DNA from 3 places in the Pseudomonas sp. S2_F03 genome. Region 3 is predicted to be linked to each of the others. Evidence: predicted binding sites of a transcription regulator. Region 3 holds the regulator's gene; each other region holds the start of a gene.
The links. The regulator sigma-54, encoded in region 3, starts transcription at its own class of promoters, with help from an activator protein. The targets are predictions, from matches to a motif close to ANTGGCATNNANNTTGCTNT.
Positions count from the first base shown of each region.

Region 1: the regulator sigma-54 is predicted to act here: its motif matches at 4,293-4,312, upstream of glnA (glutamate--ammonia ligase).
Region 2: the regulator sigma-54 is predicted to act here: its motif matches at 2,407-2,426, upstream of flgB (flagellar basal body rod protein FlgB).

Region 1 covers NZ_CP162759.1:3,335,016-3,340,829, forward strand. Annotated here, with positions in the region: gene glnL (nitrogen regulation protein NR(II)) at 1-808, opposite strand, end outside; partial or broken gene AB4N76_RS15705 (DUF4124 domain-containing protein) at 1,039-1,660, opposite strand; gene AB4N76_RS15710 (DUF4124 domain-containing protein) at 1,657-2,163, opposite strand; gene AB4N76_RS15715 (cupin domain-containing protein) at 2,189-2,611, opposite strand; gene glnA (glutamate--ammonia ligase) at 2,790-4,196, opposite strand; gene thiI (tRNA uracil 4-sulfurtransferase ThiI) at 4,527-5,814, shown strand, end outside.
Region 2 covers NZ_CP162759.1:1,367,054-1,372,867, forward strand. Annotated here, with positions in the region: gene flgE (flagellar hook protein FlgE) at 1-736, opposite strand, end outside; gene flgD (flagellar hook assembly protein FlgD) at 768-1,493, opposite strand; gene flgC (flagellar basal body rod protein FlgC) at 1,509-1,952, opposite strand; gene flgB (flagellar basal body rod protein FlgB) at 1,956-2,363, opposite strand; gene cheR (protein-glutamate O-methyltransferase CheR) at 2,733-3,560, opposite strand; gene AB4N76_RS06555 (chemotaxis protein CheV) at 3,607-4,539, opposite strand; gene flgA (flagellar basal body P-ring formation chaperone FlgA) at 4,622-5,383, shown strand; gene flgM (flagellar biosynthesis anti-sigma factor FlgM) at 5,551-5,814, shown strand, end outside.
Region 3 covers NZ_CP162759.1:4,011,824-4,017,637, forward strand. Annotated here, with positions in the region: gene ptsN (PTS IIA-like nitrogen regulatory protein PtsN) at 1-322, opposite strand, end outside; gene hpf (ribosome hibernation-promoting factor, HPF/YfiA family) at 335-643, opposite strand; gene AB4N76_RS18705 (RNA polymerase factor sigma-54) at 718-2,211, opposite strand; gene lptB (LPS export ABC transporter ATP-binding protein) at 2,398-3,123, opposite strand; gene lptA (lipopolysaccharide transport periplasmic protein LptA) at 3,123-3,671, opposite strand; gene lptC (LPS export ABC transporter periplasmic protein LptC) at 3,658-4,230, opposite strand; gene AB4N76_RS18725 (KdsC family phosphatase) at 4,238-4,762, opposite strand; gene AB4N76_RS18730 (KpsF/GutQ family sugar-phosphate isomerase) at 4,762-5,736, opposite strand.

The DNA of each region.
Region 1 (5,814 bases), 680 kb from region 3:
GCAGGCTGATGCGACCCAGGCGCAGTTCGTTCTGGCTGCTGATGGCTTGCATCGCGTTGCGCACGATGTTCAGGACGGCCTGAATCATTTGTTCGCGATCGATTAACACGTCGGGAATGCTCGGGTCGTAGTCGCGCACCAAGGTGATGCAACCCTGGCTTTCCGCTTCCACCAGATGACACACGCGCTCCAGCACTTCGTGGACGTTGCACATGGCCAGCGAGGGCAGCTTGTTCGAGCCGAGCATGCGGTCGACGAGGTTTCGCAGGCGATCGGCTTCTTCAATGATGACGTTGGTGTAGTCGCGCAGGCTTTCTTCCGGCAGTTCGCGGGCGAGCAATTGCGCCGCGCCGCGAATCCCGCCCAGCGGGTTCTTGATCTCGTGAGCGAGGCCGCGCACCAGCATCTTGCTGGTTTCCTGCTTCGACAACTGCGCCTCTTCCTTGGTGATGCGCAACAAGCGATCACGCGGGTGGACTTCCAGCAACAGCAGGGTGGCGCCGTTGGCCAGGATCGGCGTTACGGCGTAGTCGACGGTCAATGTCTGGCCGGTGAGGGCGGTGAGCATCGCTTCGCGCTTGGTAAAGGGGTGCGCCTGCTCGACGGCCTGGCGCAGGGAATTCAACGCTTCGGTGGATTCGGTGAACAACTCGCTGATGAACTGCCCATGGCTACGCTGGCCGCTGATGGCCAGCAGCATCTCCGCCGCCGGGTTCATGTACTCAAGGCGCAGTTCGGCGTCGAGCAGGATGGTGGCAGTGGTGAGGTTGTCGAGTAGCAAACGGTGTAGTGCGTCGCTAATGGTCATCGGGACCTCTTCTGGGGCGGAGCGTGCGCACGAAACAAGCGCTGATGCGGGGAAAATGCAAAAACCAAACCAAGGCTCCGAAAAGAAGCGTTTAACCCCTGAAACGGACGTTTGAAGCTCGTTTGCGTGGCGTTCTGCCAGCTTTCGCGGGTACTTTCGAACCAAAATGGGTTGCGATGTGGGAACGGTGCAACCTATTGCACCAATATAGTGCGCAAACCTGAACGACGTTAGAACAAACGCAAGAACGGATTTTTTTCTTCTGCCGGTTTGTCTTTGAGCGGGCATTCCGGTCGTTGGCCGTAGTCGGTGAGGGTGCAGGGTTTGACCTGGCGTTTTTGCGCGAGGGGAGGTTCGCTGCATGTGAAATGGCTGGTTAGCCGTGCGTTCGACAGTACGGCCTTGCTCATCGAGGATTTCCACGGACAGGTTGTGCGTGCCGCGATCGATATTGCTCAGCGGGAATACAGGGCTGAAGCCGGGTTCGGCAGTGGGTTGGCCATCAAGCAGCAGCCGGTAGCGATGACCCGGTTGCAGGCCGGGTTCGTTGGTGACACTGACGATGATTTCGCCAGCACTGCTACGGATCGTCGCGTCCGGTTCGGGTACCAGTATGCGGAGCATGTCGTAGTGAAACAGCGGCTGTTCTTCGGGCGGGTTCGCCGACAACAACGGCTGTGCAGCGGTAGGGTGGGCGGCCATGCGGTTGCTGGTTGCCAATGGCACACGTTTGGCGTTGCCGTGCGTCGGCTGGTCGGTGAAGGTGCGGTTGCCCTGGGCGTCGATGTAAGTGAACACCTCGGCCGACACAGGAAGGGCGATCAGCCAGGCCACCAGCAGCCACCGACTCATGACTTATGCACCCTTTGTACGGTGAGCGTCACGGTCGGACTTTGCTGAAGCACGGTCTCTCCATTGAGTACCTGCACCGCCAGGCGGTGTTCGCCACGGTCGATGTTCACCAGTTGCAGGATCGGCACGTTGCTGGGTTGGCCGTAGGGTTGACCGTCCAGCAGCAGCCTCAACACATGCGGCGTTTGCAAGCGAGGCTTGATCAGCACCGTGACGGTGAACGTGCCGTTATTGGCGCGCAAGGCTTCGTCGGTGGGCAGGCCGGTCAATTGCAGCACCTCGTAGGCGCTACGAGGCTGTTCGCTGCTGGTGGCATCAGGCATTGCGGGAGGCGCTTGGCGTTCCACGCTATTGAGCGGTGGCAACTCAACCGGCTGGGCCTTGACGCCATCGGGTGGCTGATTGCTGTAGGCAGTGTTGCCGTCGGCGTCGGTGTACTTGTAGATCTGGGCCATCACGGGAGAAACGAAAGACAGCAGCAGAAGCATAAAAAATGGCCGCATTCAGACTCCCTGTTAAAGCAAGGACTTACTCCGACAATGGAATACCTTCGCTGCCAGCATAGAACACAATAAGTTCTACCGGTTCATCACCGGTGACCCCTCGATGGGTGATATTGACCATTTCTGCGACGGCTTCGCCTTGTTTGACGCGTCTGGTCTGGCCGCTGTCCTTGCTCTCGATAATCAGCTCGCCGGAGAGGATATAGCCCGCATTGGGAATGGCGTGGATGTGCCAGGGCAGTTGGGTGTTGGCCGGTATCTTGAGTTTGAGCACGGTCAGTTCGGGTGCGGCATCCGGGTAACGCATGTAAGGCGAGTTGTCCCACGACTGGCTGCTTTTGAGCAGGATTTCTCGTTCAATTTCTGTCGATGGAGGTTTTGTGGTGCAGCCTAGAAGGGGGAGGGCGGTGAAGGCGGCCAGTAGCATCTTGAGTGGGAAAGTTTTCATCATTCCATCCATTGATTGCAGGTAGTGAACAGGCTACGAGTCATTCAACTGGGTTGATGCCGGACGATGCTGTGTGTGTGGGAGGAGAAATCGATATTCGTTGTCGGAAGCCGCCCACAAAAAAGGCCTCCCGAAGGAGGCCTCTTTTTGTCACGCTGCGTGCCGCAGCGCTACCGGATCAGCAGCTGTAGTACAGCTCGTATTCCAGTGGGTGTACGAAGGTACGTACCTTGATTTCTTCTTCGCTTTTCAGGGCGATGTAAGCGTCGATGAAATCGTCGCTGAAAACGCCGCCTTTGGTCAGGAACGCACGACCTTTGTCCAGCTCTTCCAGGGCTTCTTTCAGGCTGCCGCAAACTTGTGGGATCTCTTTCGCCTCTTCAGGCGGCAGGTCGTACAGGTTTTTGTCAGCCGCGTCGCCAGGGTGGATCTTGTTCTGGATGCCGTCCAGGCCAGCCATCAGCAGTGCGGCGAAGCACAGGTACGGGTTGGCAGCCGGATCCGGGAAACGTGCTTCGATACGGCGGGCTTTCGGGCTCGACACGTAAGGAATACGGATCGAAGCGGAACGGTTGCGAGCCGAGTAGGCCAGCATCACTGGAGCTTCGAAGCCTGGAACCAGACGCTTGTAGGAGTTGGTAGCCGGGTTGGTGAAGCCGTTCAGGGCCTTACCGTGCTTGATGATACCGCCGATGAAGTACAGGGCGGTGTCGGACAGGCCGGCATAACCTTCGCCAGCGAAGGTGTTCTTGCCATCTTTCCAGATGGACATGTGTACGTGCATACCCGAGCCGTTGTCGCCGTACAGAGGCTTAGGCATGAAGGTCGCGGTGCGGCCGTAGGCATCGGCAACGTTGTGCACGACGTACTTCAGGGTTTGGGTTTCGTCGGCTTTCTTCACCAGGGTGTTGAACTTGACGCCGATTTCGTTCTGGCCGGCAGTCGCCACTTCATGGTGGTGAACTTCGACGGTCAGGCCCATTTCTTCCAGTGCGTTGCACATGGAGGTACGGATTTCGTGGTCGTGGTCGAACGGCGGAACCGGGAAATAGCCGCCTTTGACGCCTGGACGGTGGCCTTTGTTGCCGCCTTCGATGTCCTGGTCGGACATCCACGAACCTTGTTCAGAGTAGATCTTGAACATGGAGCCGGAAATGTCGGACTTGAATTTGACTTGGTCGAAGATGAAGAACTCTGGCTCTGGACCAGCGAACACGGTGTCACCGATACCGGTGGCTTTCAGGTGTTCTTCGGCGCGGCGGGCGATCGCACGTGGGTCGCGGTCGTAGCCTTGCATGCTCGAAGGTTCGATGATGTCGCAGACCAGGATCAGGGTCGGCTCTTCGGTGAACGGGTCGAGAACAGCGGTGGAGTCGTCCGGCATCAGGATCATGTCGGAGGCTTCGATGCCTTTCCAGCCAGCGATGGAGGAGCCATCGAACATTTTGCCGACTTCGAAGAAGTCGTCATCCAGCGCGTCGCGAGCCGGCATGGTCACGTGGTGCTGAGTGCCTTTGGTGTCTGTGAAGCGCAGATCAATCCACTTGACGTCATGATCTTTGATGAGTTGAACCGACTTCGACATAGTGTCCTCCGGGTGGCTTCGGGCTTAGTAGTGGATGCCCTTAGAATGTTGGTGATGCCGGCGCGAATACTCTGCCAAGGCAACCTGCCTCACAAGGGAGCAAATTGCATGCCAGTGCCCCACCATGGGTTTTTTGCCCCAAATACACGCTTATAAAGGCGCAAAGGCCCTTTAGGTGGGAAATCCCGCCCTACAATGTAGCGCTGAAATTCACAAATGACCCGTTTTGGTGCGCGCAAAACCTTCTGCACATTAATTGGTTAAACCTTGAGCAATTTCCGCTATAATCCGCGCCCCCCTTTTTCGGCAGGCCATGCGCGCGCTGTTTCCATGAAATTAATCGTAAAAGTCTTCCCTGAGATCACCATCAAGAGCCGCCCGGTACGGATGCGTTTCATCCGCCAATTGGCCAAGAACATCCGTGCCGTGCTCCGCGATCTGGACCCGGCCGTGGTGGTGAACGGCGTGTGGGACAACCTCGAGCTGGAAACCCGCGTCAGCGACCCCAAGGCCCTGAAGGAGATGGGCGAGCGCCTGAGCTGCATGCCGGGCGTCGCGCACTTCCTGCAGATCGATGAGTACCCGCTGGGGGATTTCGACGACATCGTTGAAAAATGCAAGCAGCACTACGGTGATGCGCTGGCCGGCAAGATTTTTTCGGTGCGTTGCAAACGCGCCGGCAAGCACCCATTTAGCTCGATAGATATTGAGAAGTACGTCGGCAGCCAGTTGCGCCGTCAGTGCGGTGCCGCCGGGATTGACCTGAAAAAGCCTGAAATCGAAGTCCGAATCGAAGTTCGCGACCAACGGTTGTTCGTAATCCACAGTCAGCACAACGGCATCGGCGGTTATCCGCTGGGTGCACTGGAACAGACACTTGTGTTGATGTCCGGCGGCTTCGACTCCACCGTGGCGGCCTACCAGATCATGCGTCGCGGCCTGATGGCTCACTTCTGCTTCTTCAATCTGGGCGGAAGGGCCCACGAGCTGGGCGTGATGGAAGTCGCGCACTTCATCTGGAAGAAGTACGGCAGCTCCCAGCGCGTGTTATTTGTCAGTGTGCCGTTCGAGGAAGTACTGGGAGAAATTCTCGGGAAAGTCGATAACAGTCATATGGGTGTAGTTTTGAAGCGTATGATGTTGCGCGCTGCTTCCCGTATTGCTGATCGACTGCAAATCGAAGCGCTGGTGACCGGCGAGGCGATCTCCCAGGTGTCGAGCCAGACTTTGCCGAACCTGAACGTGATCGACTGCGTGACCGAGAAGCTGGTGCTGCGCCCGCTGATCGCCAGTCACAAGCAGGACATCATCGACCTGGCCAACGAAATCGGGACGGCCGACTTCGCCAAGCACATGCCGGAATACTGCGGGGTCATCTCGGTTAATCCGAAGACGGCTGCCAAGCGCCACCGGGTGGAGCACGAAGAGAAAGAATTCGACATGGCGGTGCTCGAGCGTGCGCTCGAAAACGCCAAACTGGTGCCGATCGATCGCGTAATCGACGAATTGGGCCAGGACTTGCAGATTGAAGAAGTCAGCGAAGCGCTGGCGGGGCAAATCGTCATCGACATCCGTCACCCGGATGCCGCTGAGGATGACCCGCTGGACCTCGCTGGCA
Region 2 (5,814 bases), 2.6 Mb from region 3:
TGCCATCTGGATTGAAGGTGATATCAGCCTGGATCGGCACCGGTGGCTCAGTCAGCGGGTTGGTTGGGCTACGGCCGTCCATGTAGGTGTAAACAGTCCAGGAGTTGGACGCCGCATTTTTAACGTAAAACTGATCCATCGTGTGCTGGTTACCCTGCGTGTCGTACACAGGGGTGGAAATGGTCTTGTTGTAGCTGTTGGTGTCTTTGACGTTGAACGGGGTCACTGTTGGCAGTGGGTCCGAGGAGTTCAGGTTCATCGTCTGGTCGACACGAGTGGTCGCGTGCGGCGCCAGGCTCGAGGTGTCGATTTTCAGGTCGGTCAGCACGCCGTTGATGATCTTGCCGTTGGCGTCTACGCCAAAACCCTGCAAGCGGCGGCCGTTGTTGTCGACCACGTAGTTCTGGGCGTCAGTCTTGAACGCACCGGCACGGGTGTAACTCAGCGAGCCGTTGTCGCTCATGACGAAGAAACCGTTGCCCTGGATACCCATGTCCAACACGTTGCCGGTGTTGTTCACGTCGCCCTGGCCGAACTGCTGGGAAACGTTGGCCAGACGCACGCCGTTGCCGACGGTCTTGCTGCCGGTACCCAGGCGCGTGGCCGAGTACACGTCTTCGAATTCTGCACGGGACGATTTGAAACCGGTGGTCGCGACGTTGGCGATGTTGTTGCCGGTTACGTCCAGTTGTTTGTTGGCTGCATAGAGACCGCTAAGGCCGATATTGAAAGACATATTCCACTCCTTTGTGCCGTGTTAGTCGGCTCTATATACCAATGGTCTGTACTTTGGACAGGGCAACACTGCCCAGGCCTGCCAGGTTCAGCATCAACTCACCGCCGGTCTGGCTGATGGTCACGCTGTTGACGGTTGCCGGCAGGTAAGTCACCAGCGAGGTCGCCTTGCTGTCGTAAGTCGCGGTAGCTGCAAACTTGTAAGTGCCAGCCTTGGCCACTTCGCCCGCATCGTTCTTGCCGTCCCAGATGAAACCGGCGTTGCCGGCCTGCTGGCTGCCAAGATCGATGGTGCGAACGACTTTGCCATCGGTATCCGTGATCTTGATCGTCACCGGATTCGTCGAAGCCGGTACGACCGCCGTACCGTTGAAACTCTTGGAGGTATCGACCACTGCGGTATCGGTCTGGGCAACCACCGAACGCCCCACCAGCGAAGACGCTTGCAGCGCTTGCGAGGAGTTGTAGTTGCCGGCAATGCCGCTGACGGTATCGTTCAGCGTGGTGATGCCTTCCAGGCTGCTGAACTGCGCCAACTGCGCGACGAACGCGCCGTTGTCCTGCGGCTCCAACGGGTTCTGGTTTTTCAGCTGGGTCACCAGCAACTGCAGGAACGCGTCTTTGCCCAACGCTTTCTTGCCCGTGGCGCTGCCGGTTGCGGCAGCCAGGCCATCGCTGCTGGATTTATTGGCCTTGACCGAAGAGTTGGCCAGGACATCCTTGAGGCTCACGCCACTGGTGGTATCGATAACACTCATCTGAGTCGCCCCTTATCACTGACCGAGAGTCAGGACCTTCTGCATCATGGTTTTGGCGGTGTTCATCATTTCAGCGTTGGTCTGGAACGAACGACTCGCGGAAATCATGTCGGCCATTTCTTCGACGACGTTGACGTTCGGGTAGTAGACGTAGCCCTTGGCATCGGCAGCCGGATGGTTCGGCTCGTAGCGCGCTTCAAGGTTGCTCTGGTCTTCGACCACGCCCAGCACTTGCACGCCTTGACCCGCAGCGTCCTGGCTCTGGAACAGCGAGTTGCTGCCGCCGCTCTGGCCGCCCTGGAACATGGTGGCGAATACCGGGTGACGGGCGCGATAGGTCTGGTCGATGCTCGATGAGACGGTTTCGGCGTTGGCGATGTTCGAGGCCACGGTGTTCAAGCGAGTGGTTTGAGCACTCATGCCGCTACCGGCAATGTTGAAAACACTGGATAGAGACATGACTTACTCTCCGCGCAGGGCTGACACCAGCCCTTTGAATTTGCTGTTGAGCAGGGTGAAGCTGGCCTGGAAGCCGACCGCGTTTTCCGCGTAGTTCGACTGTTCCAGTTGGGCGTCCACGGTGTTCTGGTCGATCGATGGCTGCATCGGCGTGCGATACATCAGCGACTCGTCGCCATTGCCCAGGCCTTCAGCTTCGATATGACGGCTGTTGGTCATGTTCAAGGCAAAGGTGCCGTTCTTGGTTTTCTCGTTCTGTGCAGCGAGCACTTTGGAGAATTCCAGATCCCGAGCCTTGTAGTTCGGGGTGTCGGCGTTGGCGATGTTGTTGGCCAGGACTTCGGCACGCTGAGCGCGGAAGCCCAGGGCTTGTTCGTGGATACCGAGCGCTTTATCGAAGCTGATGCTCATGTCGGGAAACCTTCGGGTGACCTGATTTTTCGTAACCAGAGACATAGCAAGCGGCGTGCCAATTCGAAAAAGCCCGAAAACAGGGGCTTTGCGGGCGGTGGCAAAGCGGCAATGCCAGAAAAGCGGCAACCGGTTTCCGCTGGCTGCCGCTTTTCTGCCGCTTATCACCGGTTTTCAGAACACCGAAATACACTGTGGGAGCCGGGCTTGCCCGCGATGGCGGTATATCTGACAAAGTTAATTTGACTGACATACCGCCATCGCGGGCAAGCCCGGCTCCTACAGGGGTTAGCGGTGTTGGTGGGAAATCATCAGGCAAAAAAAACGGGAGCCCCTGAGGACTCCCGTTCTTGTATTGCCGGTGAACAATCACTTCGCCTGGTAAATGATCCCCGGGCTGCACTGGACCATCTGGTAATGATCCGGCAAACCGTTCAGCGCTTCGGACGCGCCGAGGAACAAATAGCCGCCCGGTTTGAGCGTGCTGTGAATGCGCAACAGGATGTCTTTCTTCACCTCTGCGGAGAAGTAGATCAGCACGTTGCGGCAGAACACGATGTCGAATTTGCCAAGGGCCGCGTAGCTGTCCAGCAGGTTGAACGAGCGAAACTCCACCCGGCTCTTGATCGGCGCCTTGATCGCCCAGCGTCCCGGCCCTTTTGGGTCGAAGTAACGCTGAAGACGCTCGGGCGACAGGCCTCGGCCGATGGCCAGGCTGTCGTACTCGCCGGTCTTGCAGTTGGTCAGCATGGTGCCGGACAAGTCGGTGGCTACAATCTGCGCCCCCATCTTCAACTGGCCCATGTTGACGCGCTCGAACTCATCGATGGACATCGACAGCGAGTACGGTTCCTGACCCGACGAGCACGCCGCCGACCAGATCCGCAGACGCTGACCGGGAGCGGCCTTGATCGCTTCAGGCAATACCTTGTTCTTCAAGACTTCAAACGGATAGGTGTCACGAAACCACAGGGTTTCGTTGGTGGTCATGGCATCCACCACCATTTCGCGCAAACCGCTGCGCGGCTGGGTCTGGATGCGCTGGACCAGCTCACCCAGGGATTTGATGCCTTGCTGTTCCATCAGTTTGTTGAGACGGCTCGAGACCAGGTACTGCTTGTTTTCACCGAGCAAAATGCCACAGGCTTTTTCCAGGAACACCCGGAACTGTTCGAAATCCAAATTACCCGTAGACAATGATGCCGCCTCTTAAATCGTGTTAACCACCAGGGGCAGAAGGCCCCTAGCTGATATCTGCTGCTTTGATCCGGTCGACTACCCGGGATGCCAGGTCATCAGGACGGAATTTGGCAAGGAAGTCATCGGCACCGACTTTCTTGACCATCGCCTGATTGAATACACCCGACAACGAAGTATGCAGGATGATATGAAGCTTTTGCATGCGCGGGTCGTTGCGGATCTCGGCCGTCAGGGTGTACCCGTCCATTTCCGGCATCTCGATGTCGGAAATCATCATCAGGAACTCTTCCTCCGGCTTTTTCCCTTCGTCGACCAGCTTTTTCAGATAGTCCAGCGCTTGCTTGCCGTCGTTCAACGCGACCACTTCGACACCGACGGTTTGCAGGCAACGGGTCACCTGCTTGCGTGCCACCGACGAGTCATCGACCGTCAGGACCTTCAAGGACAAGGCCTTGTGCTGGGTTTCGACATCCACCACGCCGACCGAAATCACTTCCGGTGTCGGGGCCACTTCCGCGAGGATTTTCTCGACGTCGATGATTTCGACTAACTGATTGTCGACCCGAGTCACAGCCGTCAGGTAATGATCGCGCCCCGTGCCCTTGGGCGGCGGGTGAATCTCTTCCCAGTTCATGTTGACGATGCGTTCCACCGAGCGCACCAGGAAACCCTGGGTCTTGGTGTTGTACTCCGTGATGATCACGAACGGATTGCTTTGATCTTTCAGCGCGCCGGAACCGGTCGCCATCGCCAGATCAAGAATCGGAATGGTCGCCCCCCGGATGTTTGCCACACCGCACACGACAGGACTGGATTTTGGCATCAGCGTGAGTTTGGGGCATTGCAGCACCTCCCGAACCTTGAACACGTTGATCCCGTAAAGCTGCTGGCCGTCGAGACGGAACAACAACAGCTCCAGGCGATTCTGCCCTACCAGTTGCGTGCGCTGGTTTACCGCATCCATTACACCAGCCATGCACAGACTCCTACACCAACGCCTAAGTGTGTTGCGACGCACGTTAATTGCTAAACGGCACGGCGCTTGCTTTTTAACTCTTATGAACACAGAACCGACATTTTTCCGACGCCTGACATCACACGCTCGCCAAGTGCTTTGCGCGGTGTCTGCCGTCTGCCTGTTCAACGCTGGCAGCCCTGCCCTTGCTGACGCAGTTACCTTGCCTGACATGCTTATCGGCGTCACTCAGGGCTTTCTTGAGTTCACCGTAGAAGACTATTTGGCGACCAGTCAAACCGAAGGTCGTTATGAGATTGAGGTCAAGCAGCTCGATCCACGCCTGCGCATGCCCATGTGCGACAAGGAATTGACAGCCACGCTGGAGAGCCCGGCGATCCCGATTGGTCGCGTCACGGTCAAGGTTCGTTGTGACAGCACTTCCCCCTGGACGGTCTTCGTGCCCGCTCAAGTCCGCCTGTTTCGAGACGTCGTCACCACCACTCGGCCACTCAAGCGAGCCGGCTTTATCGAGCCGGGCGACGTCATGCTGCGCGAACGAGACATCAGCCTGATCGGCCAGGGCTACTTCACCTCTACGGATCAAACGATCGGACAGAAACTAACCCGACCAACGGTCGCTGATCAGGTCCTGACGCTGGTCCACCTCGAACAGGCCGAAGTCATCACCAAGGGCGACCAGGTGGTGATTACCGCTCGCAGCGGTACGCTCAGTGTGCGCATGCCGGGCGAAGCGCTGTCGAACGGCGGCTTGCGTGAACAGATCCGGGTGAAAAACCTTAACTCCCAACGGGTTATCAAGGCGCAGGTGATCGCGCCGGGACAGGTGGAGGTCTCCATGTAAGGCGCTCTGTTTGGTAAAGCTATGGCGCGCTGCCTGGCTGTTCCCTAAACTGTGCCGCACGCAGGAAATGCGCTGGCGCATGCAAGCTCATTGATAAATGGGTCTAAAGTTTTTGCAGGGAGAGCCGAAAACATGGCAAGCGTCCAAATACCCAGAGGTTTTTTATCATGGTCATCGATTTCAGCCGTTTGAACAGTTCCTCGCCACTGCCCGGCAGTACGCGTACCAGCGCCAACAAGGAAGCTGCCGAAGCCGGCAAATCCGCGCCGCTGAATACGGCGGCTCAACAGGCCAGTACCGCCAATATCGGGGAATCGGTACACCTCAGCGATGAGGCTCAACAGTTGCAGAAGGTCACTGACAAGCTGCGCGATCAACCTGCCGTCGACAACGCCCGCGTGGCCGAGTTGAAAGCAGCGATTGCCGATGGC
Region 3 (5,814 bases):
CCGGGACCAGCAGTACGAACAGCAGGTCAACCGGGGCCCCGTCGATGGCATCGAAGTCGATGGGCGCGTCAAGGTGCATCAAGGCGCTGATGGGCGAGATGCAGCCCTTCAGACGGCAATGGGGGATGGCGATGCCGTTACCAAAACCGGTCGAGCCGAGTTTTTCACGGGCGATCAATGCTTCGAAGACATCTTGCATCTCCAGATCCGGCACTTCCCGGGCGATCAGGTTGGCAATTTGCTCGAGGGCTTTCTTTTTACTGCCGCCCGGCACGTTCACGAGGGAACGGCCGGGGGTCAGGATGTTTTCAAGTCGGATCATGGGTTGGGAGTGTTAACGACCGGTTGCACCCTGGAGGAGGCTCTGGGTCTTTTCCTTATGCTTTTTGAGTTGTTTATCCAGCTTGTCGGTCAGTGAATCGATCGCTGCGTACATGTCGGTATGTTCCGCGTTGGCGACCACTTCATTGCCGGGAATATGCAGGGTGGCTTCGATTTTCTGCTTCAGCTTCTCGACGGTCATCGTGACCTGCACGTTGGTGATCTTGTCGAAATGCCGCTCTAATCGTTCGAGTTTTTCGCCGATGTAGGTGCGCAGGGGTTCGGTCACTTCCAGTTGGTGTCCACTGATGTTGACTTGCATACAGCTTCTCCTTCGTTGCCAGTGCATAAAGCGGCAGGCAGAAATGCCTGCCACTGGAACGCTGTGGCGTGGCCCTACATCAACCGCTTACGTTCGCTCGAAGGCGCGATCCCCAGGGATTCGCGATACTTGGCGACGGTGCGGCGAGCCACCTGAATGCCTTGTGCCTCCAGTAAACCAGCGATCTTGCTGTCACTCAACGGCTTTTTCTGATTTTCCGCGGCAACCAGTTTTTTGATGATCGCGCGGATCGCTGTGGACGAGCATTCACCGCCTTCGGAGGTACTTACGTGGCTGGAGAAAAAGTATTTCAACTCATAAATGCCCCGAGGGGTATGCATGAATTTTTGCGTGGTCACCCGTGAAATCGTCGATTCGTGCATGCCCACCGCTTCGGCAATGTCATGCAGGACCAAAGGCTTCATGGCTTCGTCGCCGTATTCCAGGAAACCGCGCTGATGCTCGACGATCTGGGTGGCAACTTTCATCAGGGTTTCATTGCGGCTTTGCAGGCTCTTGATGAACCAGCGGGCCTCTTGCAGCTGATTGCGCATGAAGGTGTTGTCAGCGCTGGTGTCGGCACGGCGGACAAACCCGGCGTATTGCGCGTTGACCCGCAACCTTGGCACCGATTCCTGGTTGAGCTCTACCAGCCAGCGCTCGTTATCCTTGCGCACGATAACGTCAGGCACGACGTATTCGGCTTCACTGGATTCGATCTGCGAGCCGGGACGCGGGTTGAGGCTCTGGACCAGTTCGATGATCTGGCGCAGTTCGTCTTCCTTGAGCTTCATGCGGCGCATCAACTGGCTGTAGTCGCGGCTGCCCAGCAGATCGATGTAGTCAGTGACCAGACGCTTGGCTTCGGCCAGCCAAGGCGTCTTGGCTGGTAGCTGGCGTAGTTGCAGCAGCAGGCATTCGCCCAGGTTGCGAGCGCCGATGCCGGCAGGCTCGAATTGCTGGATGCGGTGCAGGACGGCTTCGATTTCGTCCAGTTCGATGTCCAGTTCCGGATCGAAGGCTTCGAGGATTTCCTCGAGGGTTTCATCCAGATAGCCCTGATTGTTGATGCAGTCGATCAGGGTCACGGCGATCAGGCGATCGGTGTCGGACATCGGTGCCAGGTTCAGTTGCCACAACAGGTGGCTTTGCAGGCTCTCGCCGGCCGATGTGCGAGTGGTGAAATCCCATTCGTCGTCATCGTTGCTCGGCAAGCTGCTGGCGCTGGTCTGGTAAACGTCTTCCCATGCGGTATCGACCGGCAGTTCATTGGGAATGCGTTCGTTCCAGTCACCTTCCTCGAGGTTGTCCACCGTGGGGGCGGTTTCCTGATAGGAGGGTTCCTGAATGTCGGCGTTGGGTGGCTGCTCGGCTTTGTCGGCCAAGGGATCGGCGTTGTCGAAGTCGTCGCCTTCTTCCTGGCGTTCGAGCATCGGATTGGACTCCAAAGCCTCCTGGATTTCCTGTTGCAGGTCCAGGGTCGACAATTGGAGCAGGCGGATGGCCTGTTGCAGCTGCGGTGTCATCGTCAGCTGCTGGCCCATTCTCAAGACTAGCGATGGTTTCATGGCAGGGGCTTAACACCTTATTCGCCGGCGCACATGCGCCATCCACTACAGGGCGCCGGAGCGCCAAACATAAGCAAATTATATGCCTGAAACTGAAGTGTTTGCCTAGAGCGCCGTAACAATAAAAAACACACTGCTGTGTTAATTGCGCCAGGAGCTCAGTCGACTAGCCAGACACCTCGATGCTTACAGGCGGAACTCATGGCCCAGATAGACTTCTTTCACCAGGTCGTTTGCAAGGATAGTGGCAGAGTCGCCCTCGGCGATCAGTTGGCCATCGTTGACGATGTACGCGGTTTCGCAGATATCCAGGGTTTCACGGACGTTGTGGTCCGTGATCAGCACGCCAATGCCCTTGGCCTTGAGGTGGTAGATAATCTGTTTGATGTCGCCGACCGAAATCGGGTCCACGCCGGCGAAGGGTTCGTCGAGCAGGATGAATTTCGGGTTAGTCGCCAGTGCCCGGGCAATTTCCACACGGCGGCGTTCGCCACCCGACAGGCTCATGCCAAGGTTGTCGCGGATGTGGCTGATATGGAATTCCTGCAGCAGGCTTTCCAGCTCTTTGCGACGTCCGGCCTTGTCGAGTTCCTTGCGGGTCTCGAGGATCGCCATGATGTTGTCGGCCACCGAGAGTTTGCGGAAGATCGACGCTTCTTGCGGCAGATAGCCGATACCGGCTTTCGCACGACCGTGCATGGGCTGGTGGCTGACGTCCAGGTCGTCGATCAGTACGCGCCCTTGATCGGCCTGTACAAGGCCGACAATCATGTAGAAGCAGGTGGTCTTGCCGGCGCCGTTAGGGCCCAGCAGGCCGACGATTTGACCGCTGTCGATCGACAGGCTGACATCGCGCACGACCTGGCGGCTCTTGTAGCTCTTGGCCAGATGCTGAGCTTTCAGAGTTGCCATTACTGGGCCTTTTGCTCGTCGGTTTTCTTCTTCGGCTGGATCACCATGTCGATACGCGGGCGCGCCTCAGTGACCTTGCTGCCCGTGGCGCGACCAGCGCTCGCAAGCTTTTTGGCCGTGTCGTAGACGATCTTCTCGCCTTGGGTGACGTTGTTGTCCTTGTCGACAACTTTTGCCTTGTCGATCAGCACGACACGGTTTTGCGAGGCGTGGTACTGGATGGTGACGCCCCAGCCCTGAACAGGCTTGGTGTCGCCCTGGGTTTGCAGTTGTTCGAAGTAAGCGAGGTTGCCCACCGAAGTCACCACGTCGATGTCGCCAGTCGGAGTGCGGGTCATGGTCACTTTGTTGCCGGTGACCTTCATCGTGCCCTGGGTGATGATTACGTCGCCCGTATAGGTGGCGATACCGTTCTTGTCGTCCAGTTGGGCGTCGTCGGCCTGTATGCGGATAGGCTGGGATTGGTCGGTCGGCAGAGCCCAGGCGCTCACGCTTCCCAGTGCTGCGCCCAGACTGAGCAAAATAGGGAGAGTTTTAACGAGCCTCATACTGTCCTCTTACGTTCGATAGCAGGTGTATCCTGCTTTCTTTCAAGTACGCTTTCATTCCGTTGCCTGTCGATACACCGCCAGCGCCGTCGATTCTAACGGGTTGGTCGGTCTGCGCATATTGTTGCTGCGGGAACACAGTCATACGGGTGGTGGTAATCAGGGTCCTGCGGTTTTTTTCGTCGAAACGGGTGATGCGTACCGAATCGATCAGCTCGACCTGAGTGCCGTCAGGGTTGACCTCCCCGTGATCGCTCTGGACGTGCCAGGGAAACTGGGTGCCGCGGAACATGTTCAGGTCGGGATTGGTCAGTAGCGTGACTTCGGACGCTTTCAGGTGTTCGACCTTGTCCGACGTCATTTCGTATTGCAATTTGCCGTCCGGCAGGAACTGCACGCTATGGGCGTTGAGCGCGTAATAGTCGATCGCGCTTTCATCGACCTTGACCACAGGTTTGTCGAGGAAGCGTTCCGGGCTGATGTTCCAGTAGCCGACTGCGGCGAACAGCGCCGCAATGCAACCGAACAACAGAATGTTGCGAAACTTTTTGCTTAGCATAATGGGCTCACAGGTACGCAGCGTTGGCCGCATCAAGGCGGCCCTGGGCACGCAGGATCAATTCGCAGAATTCGCGAGCGGCACCCTCGCCACCACGGGCCTGGGTGATGCCGTGGGCGTGTTCTCGCACGAAGCTGGCTGCGTTGGCGACCGCCATGCCCAGGCCGACGCGGCGAATCACCGGTAGGTCTGGAAGGTCGTCGCCGAGGTAGGCCACTTGTTCATAGCTTAGATTGAGTTGGGCAAGCAGTTCGTCGAGTACCACCAGTTTGTCTTCACGACCCTGGTACAGGTGGGGAATGCCAAGATTCTTTGCGCGCCGCTCAACGACCGGGGTCTTGCGACCGCTAATGATAGCGGTCTGCACGCCGGCTGCCATCAACATCTTGATGCCTTGGCCGTCCAGTGTGTTGAACGTCTTGAATTCACTGCCGTCTTCAAGGAAATACAGGCGCCCGTCGGTCAGCACGCCATCGACGTCGAACACTGCCAGCTTGATCTGTTTGCCGCGTTGAAGCAGGTCCGAGCTCATTACATTACTCCCGCACGCAGCAAGTCGTGCATGTTCAAGGCGCCGACCGGACGGTCTTCGCTGTCGACCACGACCAGCGCGTTGATTTTGTGGTCTTCCATGATTTTCAGGGCTTCGGCGGCGAGCATCTCTGCGCGGGCAGTCTTGCCGTGGGCGGTCATGACCTGATCGATGGTAGCGCTATGGATATCGATGCTGCGGTCCAGCGTGCGGCGCAAGTCACCGTCGGTGAAGATCCCGGCCAGCTTGCCGTCCGCTTCCAGAATCACGGTCATGCCCAGGCCTTTGCGGGTCATTTCCATCAAGGCGTCCTTGAGCAAGGTGCCGCGTTGAACCTGTGGCAGCTCTTGTCCGGCGTGCATGACATTTTCCACTTTCAGCAGCAAACGTCGACCCAGCGCGCCACCCGGGTGGGAAAAGGCGAAGTCTTCAGCGGTAAAGCCGCGAGCTTCCAGCAATGCAACGGCCAGGGCATCGCCCATGACCAGCGCGGCGGTGGTGGAGGAGGTCGGTGCCAGGTTCAGCGGGCAGGCCTCGTGTTCGACGTGAACATTGAGGTTGACCTCGGCAGCCTTGGCCAGCGGTGAGTCCGGGTTGCCGGTCACGCTGATCAATTGGATGCCCAGACGCTTGATCAGGGGCAGCAGGGTGACGATTTCGTTGGTGGAGCCGGAGTTCGACAGGGCCAGGATGATGTCGTCACGCGTGATCATGCCCATGTCGCCATGGCTGGCTTCGGCCGGATGCACGAAAAAAGCCGTGGTGCCGGTGCTGGCCAGGGTGGCGGCGATCTTGTTGCCGATATGCCCTGATTTGCCCATGCCGACCACTACCACGCGGCCTTTGCTGGCCAGAATCATCTCGCAAGCGCGTACGAAATCAGCGTCGATATGGGGCAGCAAGCCTTCTACGGCTTCCAGTTCGAGGCGGATGGTGCGTTGTGCTGATTGAATCAGGTCGCTGGATTGGCTCATGTCAGAAATCGTATAGCCTGATGAAAAGGCGGCGATTATAGCGGTAATGATCAAAACCCTCACGCAAGTTCGTCACGC